3 regions of the Sphingomonas sp. SORGH_AS_0870 genome follow, and region 1 is predicted to be linked to each of the others. Evidence: riboswitches for the same ligand, from Rfam matches in the RefSeq annotation. Region 1 holds a riboswitch; each other region holds the start of a gene.
What was found. Region 1 has a riboswitch for cobalamin ahead of QE363_RS08260 (hotdog domain-containing protein). Riboswitches for the same ligand answer to the same signal wherever they lie in the genome.
Positions count from the first base shown of each region.

Region 2: it holds a riboswitch for cobalamin, as region 1 does, so the genes downstream of both, QE363_RS16460 (DUF1636 domain-containing protein) here and QE363_RS08260 (hotdog domain-containing protein) in region 1, are expected to answer to the same signal.
Region 3: it holds a riboswitch for cobalamin, as region 1 does, so the genes downstream of both, QE363_RS16570 (HoxN/HupN/NixA family nickel/cobalt transporter) here and QE363_RS08260 (hotdog domain-containing protein) in region 1, are expected to answer to the same signal.

Region 1 covers NZ_JAVIYW010000002.1:1,677,225-1,683,088, reverse strand. The annotation lists gene QE363_RS08280 (pyridoxamine 5'-phosphate oxidase family protein) at 1-253, shown strand, start outside; gene QE363_RS08275 (GNAT family protein) at 250-936, shown strand; gene QE363_RS08270 (methionine synthase) at 1,195-2,223, opposite strand; gene QE363_RS08265 (putative oxygenase MesX) at 2,253-3,236, opposite strand; cobalamin riboswitch at 3,361-3,584, opposite strand; cobalamin riboswitch at 3,726-3,925, shown strand; gene QE363_RS08260 (hotdog domain-containing protein) at 4,031-4,213, shown strand; gene QE363_RS08255 (hypothetical protein) at 4,489-4,716, opposite strand; partial or broken gene QE363_RS08250 (hypothetical protein) at 4,726-4,848, opposite strand; gene QE363_RS08245 (OsmC family protein) at 5,239-5,864, shown strand, end outside.
Region 2 covers NZ_JAVIYW010000002.1:3,550,510-3,556,373, forward strand. The annotation lists gene QE363_RS16455 (DPP IV N-terminal domain-containing protein) at 1-1,971, shown strand, start outside; cobalamin riboswitch at 2,381-2,565, shown strand; gene QE363_RS16460 (DUF1636 domain-containing protein) at 2,657-3,064, shown strand; gene cobT (nicotinate-nucleotide--dimethylbenzimidazole phosphoribosyltransferase) at 3,061-4,071, shown strand; gene QE363_RS16470 (histidine phosphatase family protein) at 4,068-4,625, shown strand; gene cobS (adenosylcobinamide-GDP ribazoletransferase) at 4,622-5,338, shown strand; gene QE363_RS16480 (cobyric acid synthase) at 5,323-5,864, opposite strand, start outside.
Region 3 covers NZ_JAVIYW010000002.1:3,572,093-3,577,956, forward strand. The annotation lists gene cobN (cobaltochelatase subunit CobN) at 1-915, opposite strand, end outside; gene cobW (cobalamin biosynthesis protein CobW) at 921-1,958, opposite strand; cobalamin riboswitch at 2,139-2,340, opposite strand; gene QE363_RS16570 (HoxN/HupN/NixA family nickel/cobalt transporter) at 2,363-3,433, opposite strand; cobalamin riboswitch at 3,598-3,800, opposite strand; gene QE363_RS16575 (septal ring lytic transglycosylase RlpA family protein) at 3,910-4,476, shown strand; tRNA gene QE363_RS16580 (tRNA-Pro) at 4,678-4,754, opposite strand; gene yajC (preprotein translocase subunit YajC) at 4,947-5,297, shown strand; gene secD (protein translocase subunit SecD) at 5,302-5,864, shown strand, end outside.

The sequences.
Region 1 (5,864 bases):
GGAGACATTGCGGCCGATGACCACGCAGGAACTGAAGGCAACCAGTGTCCTGTACCTCGATATTGAGGAAGCCAGCGTGAAGGCACGGGCCGAGCCGCCCAGTGACGGTGACGAGGCAGCGCACCCGGTCTGGGCCGGGGTGTTGCCGATCCGCAGCACCTTCGCCGCACCCGAACCCGCCCCCGAACTGGGCGGGGATATCGCTTTCCCCGCAGGCCTGTCCGCCCTGCTCGCATCGGGGCGGCTGCGGTGACCGCCGGCCCCGCGCCGGATCGGACCGACGACCTGCCGCTCGGTGCCGTCGTCACCGGTGCGGCTCCGCCATTGCCGGGGTTCGATATCCATGCCGGTCGCGCCGTTACGCTCGAACCGCTCGGGATGGCGCACGCGGCCGATCTCTGGCGTGTCGCGCAAGGAGCGGATCGCTCCTTCACCTATCTGCGCTATGGGCCGTTCGCGACGGAGGAGGCGTTCGCCGCGCATGTCGCGGGATTGTCCGGGATCGGCCGGCAACCCTTCTTCGCCGTGATCCCGCGAGCCAGCGGAACGGCTGCGGGCTGGGCCTCCTTCTGTGATATCGCGCCGGACGATGCTGCCATCGAGATCGGCAGCATCTGGTTCTCACCCGTCCTGCAACGCACCCGCGCCGCGACCGAAGCAATATTCCTGATGATGAACCATGCCTACGCGCTCGGCTATCACCGGGTCGTCTGGCGCTGCAACGCCCTGAACGCAGCGTCTATCCGCGCTGCCAGCCGCTTCGGTTTCACCCATGAAGGGACATGGCGGTGCGACGGGATCGTGAAGGGCCGTCGTCGTGATACCGCATGGTTCTCCCTCCTGGCGCCTGAGTGGCCTGCACAACGTGATCGTTTCAAGGCCTGGCTCGACGACGACAATTTTGACGAGAATGGCGTCGCCAGGAAGCCGCTTTGAGGGTGATCCGGCCTACCGGTGCTTTTCATTGGAGCGGCGGCCAGCATAGCAGAGGCATTCCTGTTGGGATGGTGAAATGGGAGTTTATCCAGTGCCCCAACATCCTGTTTGATAGGTGTTTTGGGACAAAGTGGTAGGTGATTGTCCGCCAATGTCGATCGCCCGATAGGGCAGCTATGGGCAATCTTGCAGGTGCCACAGGTAGGCGCTTCTCGCCAGCCTGGGACCCATCCCGCGCTGGCGATCCAACCGCCGTGATCAGCTGAGTATCTCTCGACGTACGATTTCCGCGCCAGCACCCAGCGCCTTCAGCTTGCCCCGTGCGACGTTGCGCGCCAGCGGCGCCATCCCGCAATTGGTCGCGGGCAAGAGCTTGTCGGCATCGACGAAGCGCAGCGCTTTGCGCAGCGTGTCGGCGACCTGTTCCGGTGTCTCGATCGTGTCCGTCGCGACGTCGATCGCACCAACCATCACCTTCTTGCCCCGGATCAGTTCGATCAGGTCCATCGGCACGTGCGAGTTCTGGCATTCGAGCGAGATGATATCAATCTTCGACCTCTGGAGGTTGGGGAAGGTCTCCTCATACTGGCGCCATTCGGAACCCAGAGTCTTCTTCCAGTCGGTATTGGCCTTGATGCCATAGCCATAGCAGATGTGGACAGCGGTCTCGGCCTTCAGCCCTTCGGCCGCGCGCTCCAGCGTGGCGATGCCCCAGTCGTTCGCTTCGTCGAAGAATACGTTGAAGGCGGGTTCGTCGAACTGGATGATGTCGACGCCAGCCGCTTCCAGCTCGCGGGCTTCCGCATTGAGGATGCGGGCGAACTCCCATGCCAGCTTCTGCCGGCTCTGGTAATGGGCGTCGTACAGGGTGTCGATCATCGTCATCGGCCCGGGCAGCGTCCACTTGATCGGCTGATCGGTCTGGGCGCGCAGGAAACGGGCGTCATCGACGAACACCGACGTCGGCCGCGAGACGGCGCCGACGACCGTCGGCACGCTGGCGTCATAGCGGTTGCGGATGCGCACCGTCTCGCGCTTCTCGAAATCGACGCCGTCCAGATGCTCGATGAACGTCGTGACGAAGTGTTGGCGGGTCTGCTCGCCGTCCCCCAGGATGTCGATGCCGGCCTGCCGCTGATCGTCGACTGCCAGGCGCAGCGCATCCTGCTTGCCCGCGACCAGTTCCTCGCCCTCCAGCTTCCACGGCGACCACAGGGTCTCAGGCTGGGCCAGCCAGAATGGCTTGGGCAGACTGCCTGCGGTCGTCGTCGGCAACAATGTCGTCATGATGCAAATACCTGTCGTGTGGGTAGGGATCAGAGTCCGCAGGTCGCGGACCAGCGCTGAAGCGCGGGCCAATGCGGCTTGATGAAATGCTCTTCGGCGAATTTGCCCTGCTCGACGGCGAGGCGGCTGCGTTCCTCGCGATCGTAGACGATGCGGGTCAGCGAATAGTCCTGATACCTCAGGCTCGGCTGATAATGCTCCGCCGCGACCGAGTTCGCGTTGTAGATTTCCGGGCGATAGATCTTCTGGAACGTCTCCATCGTCGCGATGGTGCTGGCGAGTTCGAGGTTGGTGTAGTCGCTGACCAGATCGCCGATGTGGTAGAAGGCGAACGGCGCGACGCTGTGTGGCGGCATGAAATATCGCACCTTCATGCCCATCTTCGCAAAATACTGATCCGTGGATGAGAATTTGTCGTTGCGATACTCGACGCCCAGGATCGGGTGTACGTTGGCGGTCCGGCGATAGACCCCCTTGCTCGATACGCTGAGGCAGATGACCGGGGGTTTGCGGAAGTGGTCGCGGTAGGCGCTCGATCCAAGGAAATGCTTGAACAGGTTGCCATGCAGATCGCCGAACCCCTCCGGCGCGCCGCCACCCCCGGCCTTCAGGTGATCGGGCAGGACGACGCTGAAGTCGTAATCGCGAATATAGGACGAGAAGTTGTTGCCGATCATGCCATCGCTGCGCTCGCCGCTGATCCGGTCGGTCACGGTGGTGTGCAGGATTTCGATCAGCGGAAACGCTTCGTCGTCCGCGCCGTCCCCGAGCGTGAGCGCGGCCGAGACGATTGTCAGCTCCAGCGTATAGCGATCGCCCCTGGGGTTATCCCAGTGCATCAGCGCGTTGAAGCGGTGGTCGATCATCACCAGCGTGTTGCGCAGATTCTTCTGGCGGCTGTCCCCACGCGCGAGATTGGCGAAGTTGGTGGTGATGCGCGTGTTGTCGGCGGGACGATAATCCTCGTCGAACGGGATATGGCTGATCGAGAATGTGAACCCGCTATTCGTCATGACTCACCCAGGTTTTGCGGGCGGGAGGTCAGGCGAAAGCGCGCGAGGCGTGAACAGGCCCGGATGGCGGCAAGCCACGGACCGTCGCATCAAGCGCGATCCACCGGAGGAACCCCCGTCCGAGGAACGTTATGGCGTCGAAGGCAGGTCTCCTGGCTCACGGGTCAACGCGGTGGCTCCGGCCTTCCCAGGCTCCTTGCGGGAACCCAGTGACACGAAATGGAGCCGCCACTCGCCGCTTACAGTTGCGGGGGCAGCGCCGGATTCTGCCCCAAAGGACACCACCGGCTTCCCGTCTTAGCCCCATCGCCACGCCTGGGATGGGGAACCTCGACATAGTCGTTGAACACCATCAGTCCGATGGAGTCAACGACCATATAAAGATATCTTTATATCTTGATCCCGTTCGAGGCGCCGTCGTGATCGTGTGACGTCGGTCACGCCATGCGCTGTCGGCCCCCTGATCTTGACCTGAAGGGACGTTTTCTGCGACCCCGGCACGGTCAAGGTTCCTTCGCCGGATGGCCGAAGCCTAAGACGGGAAATCGGTTCGATGCCGATGCTGCCCCCGCAACTGTAAGCGGCGAATAGAAATGCCCTCGTGTGTCACTGGCGCCTGGGTGCCGGGAAGGCCGGGGTTTCATGACGACCTGCAAGCCAGGAGACCTGCCTTCGACGCCATAGCGACCACCGGCGGGGTGCCCGGTCTGGCCGCTGCGTTGCTGCGGGAAGAGGTACACCTCTCCCGTTGGCCGCTGGCGTCTGGATGCCCTCGCGAATGATTGAGGATCAGGATGTCACAGGAATACCGCAGCACCCCCATCCAGCTGATCGACATGGTCTTTCCCGGCGATGCTAATCACCACGGTACATTATTCGGTGGGGTGGCTTTGGAGCACATGGACAAAATCGCCTTCCTTGCAGCGTCTCGTCACGGCCGTGCTGCCTTCGTCACCGCGTTGTCGGAAAAAAATTGATTTCGCAGCGCCAGCCAAGATCGGAGACATGGTGGAGGTGACGGGCCGTGTCGTGGGGGCGGCCGGAAATCGCTCGACGTCGAGGTCGAACTGATCGCGGAGGCACCGGTATCAGGCCTACGACGGCTATGTACCCGTGGTCGGTTCACGCTCATTGCCGTCGGAAGCGAAGACCCTCTGCCCCCGATTGGTGAGACGGTTCCGAGAGATGCGGCGCAGCCGTTGCGAATGGTCGACATGATCTTCCCGAACCAGACCAACCATTGCGGCACCCTCTATGGCGGCGACGCGCTTTGCATGATGGGCACTTCGGCCGCGAAGTCAGCGTCACGCCCGAAGATCACCGGATCGAGCCCATGCGAGATTGCGATCGCGGCCTTGGTGTCCGATCCCAAGGTCCCGGTCACCGTGGCACCGAGGCGCTTGGCCCAGAGGGTGGCGAACGCCCCTATCCGCGTCGATCCTTCGCCGTCGGGGAGCGGCGGCGGCAGTTTGACGGTCAACCACGCCGCCACCCACACCAACCCCAGCGCGCCTGCGACGAGGAACGCCGCCTGCCACCCGAATGCGACCGCGAGCGCCGGGATCGCCAGCGGGGTGATGAGCGCACCAATATTAGGCGCGGTATCACCGATGCCGAGCGCGATTGGCCGGTCCTTCTGTTCGAATAGGTGGCAGCGGACTTGACCGCAGCCGGTGTCCCGATCGATTCCGCCGCGCCAAGTATGACTCCGGCTCCGATGAAGCCGGACACAGTCGCGTCGGCTCTCTACCGCAAGCGTGCAACAGCCCCTCCATGAAGAGGCTTACTCTACCCCACAACGGGTGAGCCATATCCGCTCGAAACCGGCCGAGTGACAGCAATCCCTTTTATTCCTACTTGATAGATATGATTTGTTCCGGGAAGCCGGCCGGCGACCTAAGCTTGCCTGGTTCGCGAGGCACTCAGACGGGGCCGCGACGGTCATGCATCGGTCCGGGGAGAGGGCCGCCGCGCCAGATCAGAATCATAGGGGGAACGGGTCATGCCGAACCGATTGCGGCCGCGCGCCGTACGACACGAACGACGTTCGCATCGGGGTGCGATCGCCGTGCTGGCGGGTATCGCCATGCTGGCAACCGTCCCGTCGCCGACGTTCGCGTCCGAACCGGACGCCGACCCGTCGCTCGAGCAGGTGCTGGCCCGCCGACGTGCGGCGCAGGCAAGCCCCGATGTGGAGCAGGTCATCGAAACGCGGGCCACGGCGGAAAGCCGTTCGGGCGTACGACGCCTGCGGATCGGCGATTTCCAGTATTTGAGTGATAGCGACCGCGGCTATGCCGGCTATGATCTGGGCGCGGGATCGTGGGACACGTTCGCGGCGGTGTTGGCCAGCGCGCTGGCCGACGAATTCGCGACCCAGGCAGCACGGCGCAAGCTGCCCGTCGACGCGATCGACATCGTCCTGACCAGTCACCCAGACGCCCCCGAAATCGCCCGCACGCGCAAGGTGTCCTATCCCCGCAACCTTGCCTACACCGCCTATATCGCGTCGTCGGCCAGCGACGCCGACCTCGAATCGCTGCGGCAGGATGTTGAACGCGCATCGCCGGTGCTGGCCGCCGTGCGCGATCCGCAGGCGATCGCCCACGGTCCGGTCGGATTGACCGT
Region 2 (5,864 bases), 1.9 Mb from region 1:
CCGCTCCGCCTGCCCTTCGATCATTTCGCCTATACGCCCGATCGTTCGGCAATCACCTTCAGCATCGGCTATGAGGACGGCGTCACCTATCGCTGCGTCCTCGCCCGGCCCGCCTGCACCGTCGTCCCGCCGGAAAACCCCGGCCGCCCGCGCGGCTTCGGCGTGGTGCGCGACCTGCGCGTGCCCGCCGACAACCATCCCCGCCTCTCGCCCGACGGCAGGCTGGAGGCGCTGGTCCTCGACGACAATCTGGTCGTGCGCGAGGCGGGGGGCGGCAAGGAATTGTGGCGGTCCCAGGACGGCAGCCCCGCCAATTTCTACGATCCCGAGACGATCGCCTGGAGCCCGGACGGCCAGCATGTCGCGCTCCAGCGCGTCCGCCCCGGCTATCCCCGCATGGTCACCCGCGTCCTCGCCGCGCCACCGGGCAAGGTCCAGCCCGAGGTCGTCCAGCAACTCTATCCCAAGCCCGGCGACGCGGTGGACCAGGAGGCACCCGTCCTGTTCCGCGTCGCCGACGGCAAGCGGACCGAGATCGACCCGTCGCTGTTCGCAAATGCCTATACCCTGTCGGCCCCGGCCTGGCGGGCCGATGGCAGGAGCTTCGCCTTCGACGATCTGAAGCGCGGCTTCGGCGAGGCGAAGATCATCGCGGTCGATGCCGACACCGGCAAGGCGCATGCCGCCGTGACCGAAACCGCGAAGACCTTCGTCTTTCGCGACCGCATCTGGTCGCACGACGTGAAGGATATGGGCCGCGAGATTCTCTGGGCGTCGGAGCGGGACGGCTGGCGGCATCTCTATATGATCGACGGCACGACCGGCCGGATCGTTCGCCAGATCACCAAGGGCCAATGGATCGTCCGCGACATCGCCAAGGTCGATGACGACAAGCGCCAGATCTGGTTCTCGGCCAGCGGCTTCGTGCCCGGCGAAGACCCTTATTATAAGCAATGGTTCCGGGTCGATTTCGACGGCCGTAACCTGACCCGGCTGACCCAGGAGAATGCGACGCACGAGGTCCGCTTCTCCCCCGACATGACGACCTATGTGGACGTCTATTCGCGCACCGACCTGCCGGAGACGATGGAACTGCACGACGCGCGCGACGGCCGCCTGATCCAGACGCTGGAGAAAGGCGACATCACCGCGCTGACCGCCGCCGGGTTCCGCCCGCCGGAGCGCTTCACCGCCAAGGGCCGCGACGGCCGGACCGATATTTACGGCCTAGTCGTCCGCCCGCACGATTACGACCCGGGCAAACGCTATCCGGTGATCGAGAACATCTATGCCGGGCCGCATGACAGCTTCGTGCCCAAGGCCTTCTGGCCGTTCGGCGGCTTTTCGGGCGGCGACAAGGTCATGGGGATGCAGCAGCTCGCCGATCTGGGCTTCATCGTGGTGATGATCGACGGCATGGGCACCGCCAACCGCTCCAAGGCGTTCCACGACGTCGCCTGGAAGAACCTGGCCGATAGCGGCTTTCCCGACCGGATCGCCTGGATGAAGGCGCTGGCGGCGAAGGACCCCGCCGTCGATCTTTCCCGCGTCGGCATCTATGGCGGCTCGGCGGGCGGGCAGAGCACGCTGAACGCGCTGTTGTTCCACCCCGATTTCTACAAGGCCGGGGTCGCCTATGCCGGGTGTTTCGACAACCGGATGGACAAGATCGACTGGAACGAACAATGGCTCGGCTATCCGGTCGACCAGAGCTATCTGGACGCGTCGGGCGTGGTCCATGCGCACCAGTTGCAGGGCAAGCTGATGCTGGTCGTCGGCGAACAGGACTCCAATGTCGATCCCGCCAGCACGACCCAGGTGGTCGATGCGCTGATCAAGGCGGACAAGGATTTCGACCTGCTGGTCATCCCCGGCGGCGAGCATACCGCCGGGCGCAGCACCGGCCCGGTGGCCTATGCGATGCGACGGCAATATGCCTTTTTCCTGAAGGCCTTGCGCGGGGAGGAGTGAATTCCTCCCCTGCAAGGGGAGGGGGACCAGCGAAGCTGGTGGAGGGGTGTCCCCCTATCCAGAGTGCGACACCCCTCCGTCAGGCCTTACGGCCTGCCACCTCCCCTAGACATTCAGCAATGCCTTTCCTTCCCTCGCCCCTCGCAGAGGGGAGAGGGTTGCGCAGACTTGGTCTTTGCGAGAGCAAAGGCTTAGTCGGAGCTGGGTGAGGGGTGGGCGCTCGCGAAGCGAGCGCGCGAGCCTTTCGGCTCGCTCAACCCCTCACCCAAGCTGCGCTAGCCAGCAGGCTGGCAAGCTTCGCTAACCCTCTCCCCTGTCCAGGGGAGAGGGGAAGAAGACGCAATTCCGAATGTCGATCCCCCTGGCAGGGGAGGAATTAGCGGTGTTGCCTCCCGCCCTCCCCGCGCCTATCGCTCCGCCCGCGACAGGTTCCCCTCGGGGATGAAAAGGGAATGGGGTGCAACGCCCCGGCTGCCCCTGCAACTGTAAGCGGCGAGCCATCCGCCATCACGCCATTGGGGTTCGCCCCCGAGAAGGCGGCGGACCGGCACCGACCCGCGAGCCAGGAGACCTGCCCGTCGCGGTCGTCTTTCGGCCGGTCAAGGTGTACCGGGCGGACGGGGCTATCCCCTCGCGCGACGACAGCGCCTTTGTGGAGACATGCCCCGATGACCGAGCCCTGTTCATGCTGAAACCCGCCGCGAACGGCCCCGCCGTGGTCGCCTGCAACACCTGTCGCCTGTCCGACGACGCGCGCGAGGACGCCGAAGGGCGGCGCGGCGGCGCGCTGCTGGTCGAGGCGTTGCGCGCGGTGAAAGCCTCCGACCCGGCCTATGCGGATGTGGCGGTCGAGGAGATGCCCTGCCTCTTTGCCTGCCAGTCCTTCTGCACGGTCCATCTTCGCTGCCCCGGCAAGGTCGGCTATGTGATGGGCAAATTCGCCCCGGACGAGGAGGCCGCGCGCGCGATCCTGGACTATGCGCGCGCCTATGCCGACAGCGACTGGGGACAGGTGCCGTACAAGCAATGGCCGCAAGGGGTGAAGGGCCATTTCCTGACCCGCACGCCGCCCGAGGGATTCATCGTCGAATGACCGCTTTCCCGACCATCGCCAGCTTCGAGACGACCCTGGCCGTGTTGCCCGCGCCGGATACCGGCGCGCGCGACGCCGCCGCGCGGCGGCAGGGACAGCTGACCAAGCCGCCGGGCTCGCTCGGGCGGCTGGAGGACATCGCGATCTTTCTGGCCGGATGGCAGGGGCGCGAGCGGCCCCGGATCGATCGCGGGCGCGCGGTGATCTTCGCGGGCAATCACGGCGTGGTCGCACGCGGGGTCAGCGCCTTTCCGGCGGAAGTGACTGCGCAGATGGTCGCCAATTTCGCCGCCGGGGGCGCCGCGATCAACGCGCTGGCCGCCGCCGCCGGGCTGGAGCTGTCGGTCGTGCCGCTCGACCTCGACCGGCCGACGGTCGACTTCACCACCGGCCCGGCGATGAGCGAGGCGGAATGCCTGGCCGCGCTGTCGGCGGGGGCGGCGGCGGTCGGCGATGCCGACCTGCTGGTGCTGGGCGAGATGGGGATCGGCAACACGACCCCCGCCGCCGCGCTGGCCGCCGCCAGTTTCGGGGGCGATCCCGCCGACTGGGTCGGTCCCGGCACCGGGGTGGATGCACGCGGCCTGTCGCGCAAGGCGGCGGTGGTGGCCGAGGGGCTGGCGCTGCACCACGAGCATCTGACCAGCGCGTTCGAGCTGCTGCGCCGTCTGGGCGGGCGGGAGATCGCGGCGATGGCGGGCGCGATCCTGACGGCACGTACCCGCGGCGTACCGGTGGTGCTGGACGGCTTCATCGGCACCGCCGCGATCGCGCCGCTGGCACTGGTCAATCCCGCGATCACCGCCCATTGCCTGGCGGGCCATTGCTCGGCGGAGCCTGGCCATATTCGGCTGCTCGACCGGCTGGACCTTGTGCCGATCCTGTCGCTGAACATGCGGCTGGGCGAAGCGAGCGGCGCGGCGGTGGCGGTCCAGGTCATCCGCGCGGCGCTGGCGGCGCATGACGGCATGGCGACCTTTGCCGAGGCGGGCGTGGCGAGCGCGTGAGCGCGTTTCGCCTGCATCTGCTTCGGCATGGCGAGCCCGAGGCGGCGGGGCGAATGCTGGGGCGCACCGACAGCCCGGCGACGGTCGAGGGCATCGCCGCCTGCGCCGCGCGCGGACGCGATCTGGCGGTGACCCGGCGGATCAGTTCGCACCTGTCGCGCGCGCGCGCCTGTGTCGAGGCGATCGGGCCCGCCACGGTCGATCCCCGCTGGCGCGAACTGGATTTCGGCGACTGGGACGGGCTGGCGCCCGAAGCGATCGACCGGACCGCGCTCGGCCGGTTCTGGGACGATCCCGATGCCGCCCCTCCGCCGGGCGGGGAGCGCTGGTCCGATCTGGTCGCGCGCGTCGCGGCGGCCATCGCCGAGCTGCCGCCCGAACCGACGCTGGTCGTCACCCATGGCGGCGCGATGCGCGCGGCGCTGCATATCCTGTGCGGGTTCGACCGCCGCACCGTCTGGGCCTTTGCGCTGCCCTATGCCAGCCTGTTGACGCTGGAGGTGTGGGACGGCCGCCCCCGCGCGGCGCAGGTGACGGGTCTGGTCACGGCATGAAAGCGCTGATCCTCGCGCTCGGTTTCCTGACCCGCCTGCCCATGCCGCGCGTCGCAGCGGACGAGGCGGATTTCGCGGCGGCGATCCGGCTCTATCCGGTCGCCGGACTGGTCGTCGGGGCGATCGTCGCGGCGGCCGCCTGGCTGGGCGCGCGGTTCGATCCCTGGGCGGGGGCGCTGGCGGGGCTGGCGGCCTGGGTCTGGGTGACGGGGGCGCTGCATCTCGACGGGCTGGCGGACCTGGCCGATGGGCTGGGCGCGGCGCATGGCGACCGGTCGCGGCTGCTGGCGGTGATGGCCGAGCCGCAGATCGGCAGCTTCGGCGTCGTGGCGCTCGCCATGCAGCTTCTCGCCAAGCTGGTGCTGCTCCACGCAATGCCCGCCCGCGCCTGGCCGATGCTCGCGCTGATCCCGGCGGCGGCGCGGGTCGGTCCGCTGGTCTGGGCGCGCGTCCTGCCGCCGTTGCGCCCCGGCGGGCTGGGGGCGATGGTGGCGCGCGCGGTGCGGCCGTTCGACATGATCGCCTGGCTGATGGCGGCGGTCCTATTGGGTCTGGCCTGTCCGCCCATCGCCGTCACGCCGCTGCTGATCCTGCCGCTGTCGTTCTGGTTCCGGCAAAGGCTGGGCGGCGTGACCGGCGATGTGCACGGCGCCGGGATCGAGCTGACCGAGACCGGCCTGCTGATCGTCGCCCTCCTCTATCTGGCGGCCTGAGCGATCCGCAACAGCGCGTCGCAATCGACATGCGCCTCCAGCACGGCGGCGATGGCGTCGAGCGCGGCGTTTACATCGGCGCGGTGATCGGGCCCCGCCCCCGCCACGCCGATCCGCGCCAGCCACGCCGCGCGCTGCCCCGCCTCGCCCAGCAGGCCATGGACATAGCTGCCCGCGACCAGCCCGTCGGCGCTCATCGCACCCTCCGCCCGGCCATCGGCGAGGTGCCCGACGGGACGTGTGGCATCCGGCCCCTCAGTCCGGCCAAGGTGAATCTCATAACCGGAAAAGACCGCGCCCAGCGCCTCGCCCGTTACCGGCCGCACCGTCTTTTCGCCGGTCAGCACCGTCTCGACATCCAGCAGCCCCAGCCCCGCGACGCTGCCCGCCGGGCCCTCGACGCCATCCGGATCGGCCACCCGCCGCCCGAGCATCTGATAGCCGCCGCACAGGCCCAGCACCGGCCGCCCGCGCCGATGATGCGCGGCGATGTCGATATCCCACCCCTGCGCGCGGACGAAGGCCA
Region 3 (5,864 bases), 1.9 Mb from region 1:
GAACAGCGCGACGGGGTCGAAGCCGCGTTCGGTCAGGGCGGCGTGGAGGGCGGCGATCGGCTCGAGGTCGGCGGCGGCGAGATAGGCACGGTAGAAGGTGATCAGGACGCGGGGGCGTGTTGCCCTGAGCAAAGTTGCGGCTGGGCAGGACAAGCCTTCTGGCATCCAGCCCCCGACCGGAGCCACTATAAAGCCTCTCTCCGGGCAGGGAGTTTCAGGTCGGTCATGCCCCCAGCATGACCTGAACGATGCGAGGCATCGTTCACCTGAAACTGGGTTGGGGAGGGGCAAGGCCGCGGGCAACTTAGCCTGTGGATAGGGCCCTCCCCCACCCCCTCCCGCCTGCGGGAGGGGCGTGTTTGTGGCCAACGCCGGTCCATCTAGCCCCTCTCCCGGCAGGGGGAGGGGTTGGGGAGGGGCAAGGGCCACGGGCGATACAACTGCCGCAAGCGCCTCCAGAGCGGCAGCCGCCGCCTCCGCTCCCCCCGCATCGCACAGCGCCGTCAGCCGCCGCACCACCGCCTGATCGACGGTGGACGCCGCCATCAAACGCCGGTCCTCCCGCCCGTCCGCTGCCAGCACCGCCAGCGCAATCCCGCGCTCGCGCGCCAACCGCTCGACTTCGCGCAGGCCATATTCCCAATAGGCCGCCCCGCCGATCAACCGGATCAGGATCGCCTTCGCATGCGCCAGCGTCTGTTCGACATAGGTGTCGACCGACAGCGGATGGACCAGCGCCGCCAGATTGGCGAGCCGCAGCGACCAGGGGAATCCCCCTGCCCGCCAGCCCGCCGCAAAGGCACTGAGGTCGCTGTCGGAAAAGGACAGCACCACCACGTCACCGGGACGCTGCCCCAGATCCTGCGGAACCGCCTGTTCCTCCAGCCCATGGCTCTCGCGAAAGACGAGATGCACTGCGCTTAGCCCTTCAGCACGCCCTCGATCGCGGCACGGTCGATCCGGTCATGCTCGGCGATGACGACCAGCCGGGTGCCGCGTGGCTCGCCCGCACCCCAGGGGCGGTCGTAGCTGGTGCGCACCCGGCGGCCGACCGCCTGGACCAGCAGCCGCATCGGCTTGCCCGCGACCGCCGCATAACCCTTTACGCGCAGGATATCCTGCTGCTCGGCGAGCGTGACGATGCGCGCGGCAATCGCCTCGGGGCTCTCCACCTCGCCCAGCATCACCGAGAGGCTGTCGAAATCGTCATGCTCGTGATCGTCCGCGCCGTCATGGTGCGAGGGGCGCGCGGCGATGTCGTCCTCGGCGGCGGCTTCCAGGCCCAGCACGATCTCGGCAGAGACGATGCCGTCGACCGCCTCGACCATGGGCAGCGGGCGCGGGGCCTCGGCGGCGATGATCTCGCGCGCCCTGGCGACGTCCTCCGCCCCCGCCAGATCGGCCTTGGTCAAGAGGACGAGGTCGGCGCACGCCAGCTGATCCTCGAACACCTCGGACAACGGCGTTTCATGGTCCAGGCTGGGATCGGCGGCACGCTGCGCCTCCACCGCGTCGAGATCGGGGGCGAAGCGGCCCGCCGCGACGGCCTCCGCATCGGCCAGTGCCACCACGCCGTCGACAGTGATGCGCGAGCGGATCGCGGGCCAGTCGAACGCCTTGAGCAGCGGCTTGGGCAGCGCGAGCCCTGAGGTCTCGATCAGGATGTGATCGGGGCGCGGCTCCATCGCGAGCAGCTTTTCGACCGTCGGGATGAAATCGTCGGCGACGGTGCAGCAGATACAGCCATTGGCCAGCTCGACGATATTCTCCGCCGGGCAGTCGGGGATGGCGCAGCTTTGGAGGATGTCGCCATCGACGCCCAGCGTGCCGAATTCGTTGACGACGACCGCCAGGCGGCGACCGCCGGCGTTGCGGATCAGGTGGCTGATGAGCGTGGTTTTTCCGGCGCCCAGAAAGCCGGTGACGATGGTGACGGGGACCTTGCTGAGGTCACGCATGCTATTTCTCCGACGCGCCGGACGAGCGAGCGCGGACACGGGACCGATCGCCGGAGCGGTGACGGACGGGCGCAGTCGAATGCGTCCGCCCCGCGTGTCGGCGACCGATGCGGCCCCGGCCGCATGGCTTCGTCGCTCCCCGACGGAGAACCGTGCCCCGACCACCCCCTGGGTCCAGGCAAGAGCGACCATGACGCCGGCAGGTCTCCTGGCTCGCGGGTCAAAGCGAGGGGATGCGCCTTCCCGGATCGCTCCAGTGGCCGTGCCTCCGATGGGGCACCAGCATCGCTCGCTCGCCGCTTACAGTTGCAGGGACAGCCGGGGATTTGCACCCCATTCCCGTTTCAAAGCCCCAAGGGGCACCGGCGCGATCTTCGGGGCGTTTCGGCCCCGATGTGCGGCATTTATCCCGCCGCGCCGGGCTTGGCAATTCGCGCCTCCATCGCGGCGAACCCGCGCCAGCGATAGAGGAGGAAACTCGCGCCCCAGCAGATCACGAACAGCCCGACGATGGCGAAGCCCAGCACGTTGAAATGCTCCGACAGCGCCCCCGCATAGCGGAACGGCCCCGCCGTCCAGCCGAACCGCTCGGCGAGCAGCGCGGTCGCCTGGATGCCGCCGATCACCAGCGCGACCAGCGCCGAGACCAGGGTGATCGTCATGTTGTAATAGAGCTTGCGAAGCGGATGGACGAACGCCCATTCATACGCGCCCAGCATCACCAGCCCGTCGGCGGTATCGATCAGCGCCATGCCCACCGCGAACAGCACGGGAAAGACCAGGATCGTCGCCAGCGACACGCCGTCCGCCGCATGCGCGCCCGACAGGCCGAGAATGGCGACCTCGGTCGCAGTGTCGAAACCCAGCCCGAACAGGAAGCCGAGCGGCGCCATGTGCCAGCTCCGCCGGATCAGCCGGAACAGCGGACGGAAGAGGCGCGACAACGGCCCCTGCCCCGAAAACATCATCGCGGCATCCGCCTCCGCCATCGGCTCGCCGCGCGCGACCCGGCGGAACCGGGTCCAGACATCGCGCAGGATGATCAGGTTCATGATCGCGATGGCGAACAGGAAACTCGCCGAGACGATGGTGGCGATGGTCCCGCCGCTCTGCCCGAACGCCTCGAAGTCGGACAGGGTGCTGGCGGCCAGCGCGACCGTGGTCGCCGCGATCAGGACGATGGCGGAATGGCCGATCGCGAACCACAGCCCGACCGCGATCGGGCGCTGGCCGTCCTGCATCAGCTTGCGGGTGACATTGTCGATGGCGGCGATGTGGTCGGCATCGACCGCATGGCGCAGCCCCAGGCTATAGGCGAGCAACGCGGTGCCGAGCATCAGGCTGTTGCCCGCGAAGACGCTCAGCGCCCAGCCCCAGACGGCGATATTGACGAAGACCAGCGCGCCCATCAGCAGCGCGACCCGCTTCTTCAGCGGCAACCGGGCGCGCGGCGCTCCGGCATGATGGTAGGACATGGGTGATACCCCCGGCGTCATTGCGACAAGGGCCGAACTCCGCTGTCGCGGTCGCCATCCCACCCCACGGACGCACGCCGGGCGGGATGGCCGATTCGTCTCGGCCGATGGGCGTCGCTCGCATGATACAATATATCCAGCCGGTGACCATCCCCTGGATCGCGGCAAGAGCGACTCGCACCGGCAGGTCTCCTGGCTTGCGGGTCGAAGCGCACGCGACACGGCCTTCCCGGATGGCTCCAGTGGCTGTCCCCTGTCGCAGGGACCGGCGTCGCTCGCTCACCGCTTACAGTTGCAGGGACAGCTGGGGATCTTCACCCCATTCCCGTTTCAAGCCCCGAGGGGCACCGGCGCGATTGACCGGCGGTCGGGCTGAAAGCCGTTGCCGGTCGGCACGGGGATAGTCTGCGGCGGGTGGAGGCGCAAACCGCTTTATCGGGCCGGACGCCCGGCTTAATCCGGATCACATGGTGGATGTGAGAAGATGGCGCCGCTGGGCGCCGGCGGCGGCGTGCCTGGTCGCGGCGTGTTCGGGCGGGAATTACCGGCCGGTCAGCGATTATCCGGTGCGGATCGGCAAGCCCTATACGGTGCGCGGCGTCACCTATGTGCCTGCCGAGGACGCGACCTATGACATGCTGGGCTATGCCAGCTGGTATGGCAGCGAATCGGGCAAGCGCACCGCGAATGGCGAGCGTTTCCGCCCCGGCTGGGCGACGGCGGCGCATACCACCCTGCCGCTGCCCAGCTATGTCGAGGTGACGGCGCTGGATACGGGACGGCGGATCATCGTGCGGGTCAATGATCGCGGGCCGTTCGCGGGATCGTCGCGGATCATCGACCTGTCGCGCGGCGCCGCCGAACAGCTCGGCCTGCGCGCGGTCGGCAAGGCGGCGGTACGGGTGCGGCGGGTGGAGCCGGACGAGAGGGACCGCGAACGCCTGCGCCACGGCAAGGCGGCGCGGCCATTGCCGCCGGTATCGGATGCAGTGCGGGCGAATCTGCTGTCGCAGATCGCGGCGGCGGGCATGACGGTGCGGTAACGCATTTCTCCCCAAGCTCGCTTGGGGAGGGGAACCGCTCGCGTCAGCGAGGGGTGGAGGGGCCGGAGGGACTTGCCCCACCACCACCGCTTCGCGGCGGTCCCCCTCCCCATCTGCGATGGGGAGGAATTAAGGGGTCCAGAAACGAAAAAAGCGGGCTTTCGCCCGCTTCATCGTCGTCCACTGATGTCAGTAGAAGATTGGTCGGGGCGACAGGATTCGAACCTGCGACCCCCACACCCCCAGTGTGATGCGCTACCAGGCTGCGCTACGCCCCGACCGAGCGGCGGCCTCTAGGCGGGTTTTCCGAAGGATGCAAGCCTTGATGTGAAGATAGTGCGCACCCCACATCCGGCGCTCCATTGCGCCTGTTCGCCTGCGATGGTAGCGGGCAGGCTATCCGACATGGGGGCTGGTCGATCGTTCGCGGTCGGCGGGTGCCCGTGCCCATTCAGCATAGACGGGTCCGAATGTTCATTCCCTTCACCGCCCCAGTCGCCGCGATGGCTGCCGCCACCGGGGCCACCGCATCGAGCGGCGCCGCCTCGTTCCTCAGCCTGGCGCCGCTGCTCCTCGTCTTCGTGGTCTTCTATTTCCTGATGATCCGCCCGCAACAGCGCCGCATGAAGACGCTGCAAGCCTCGATCGAGGGGGTCAAGAAGGGCGATCAGGTCACCACGGCGGGCGGCATCGTCGGCAAGGTGACCCGCGTCGAGGACCAGCTGGTCGAGGTCGAGATCGCGCCGAACGTCCGCGTCCGGGTGGTCAAAGCGACGTTGACCGACGTGGTCAATCCGAACGCCAAGCCCGCGAACGACTGACCCGATGCTCGATTTCCCCCGCTGGAAGGTCGCTTCCATCGTCGCGCTGCTGGCGGCCCTGTGCCTGCTGGCGATCCCGAGCTTTCTGCCCGAGAGCGTCACCAACACCTGGGGTTCGATTCCGCACCCGCGTGTGAACAAGGGCCTCGATCTGGCGGGCGGCAGCTATCTGCTGCTGGAGGCGGACACCGCCGACCTCGCCAATTCGCGGCTGGAGACGATGCGCGACCAAGTGGCGGCGGAGATGCGGCGAGGCAATCCGCGCATCGAGATCGGCGACATCTCGGTCCGCGGCGGACAGCTCAGCTTCATGCTGCGCGATCCGACCCAGGTCGATGCGGCGCGTGAGCGGCTGCTGTCGATCACCGGCGGCGGGGCGGGCATGACCGGCCAGCGCGAATGGGACATCCAGGTCGTCGACACCTCGCGCTTCGTGCTGAAGCCGACCCAGGCGGGCCTGACCCAGGCGGTCGACACCGCGATGAAGACCGCGACCGAGGTCGTGCGTCGCCGCATCGACGCGCTGGGCACCAAGGAGCCGACGATCCTTCAGCAGGGCAGCAACCG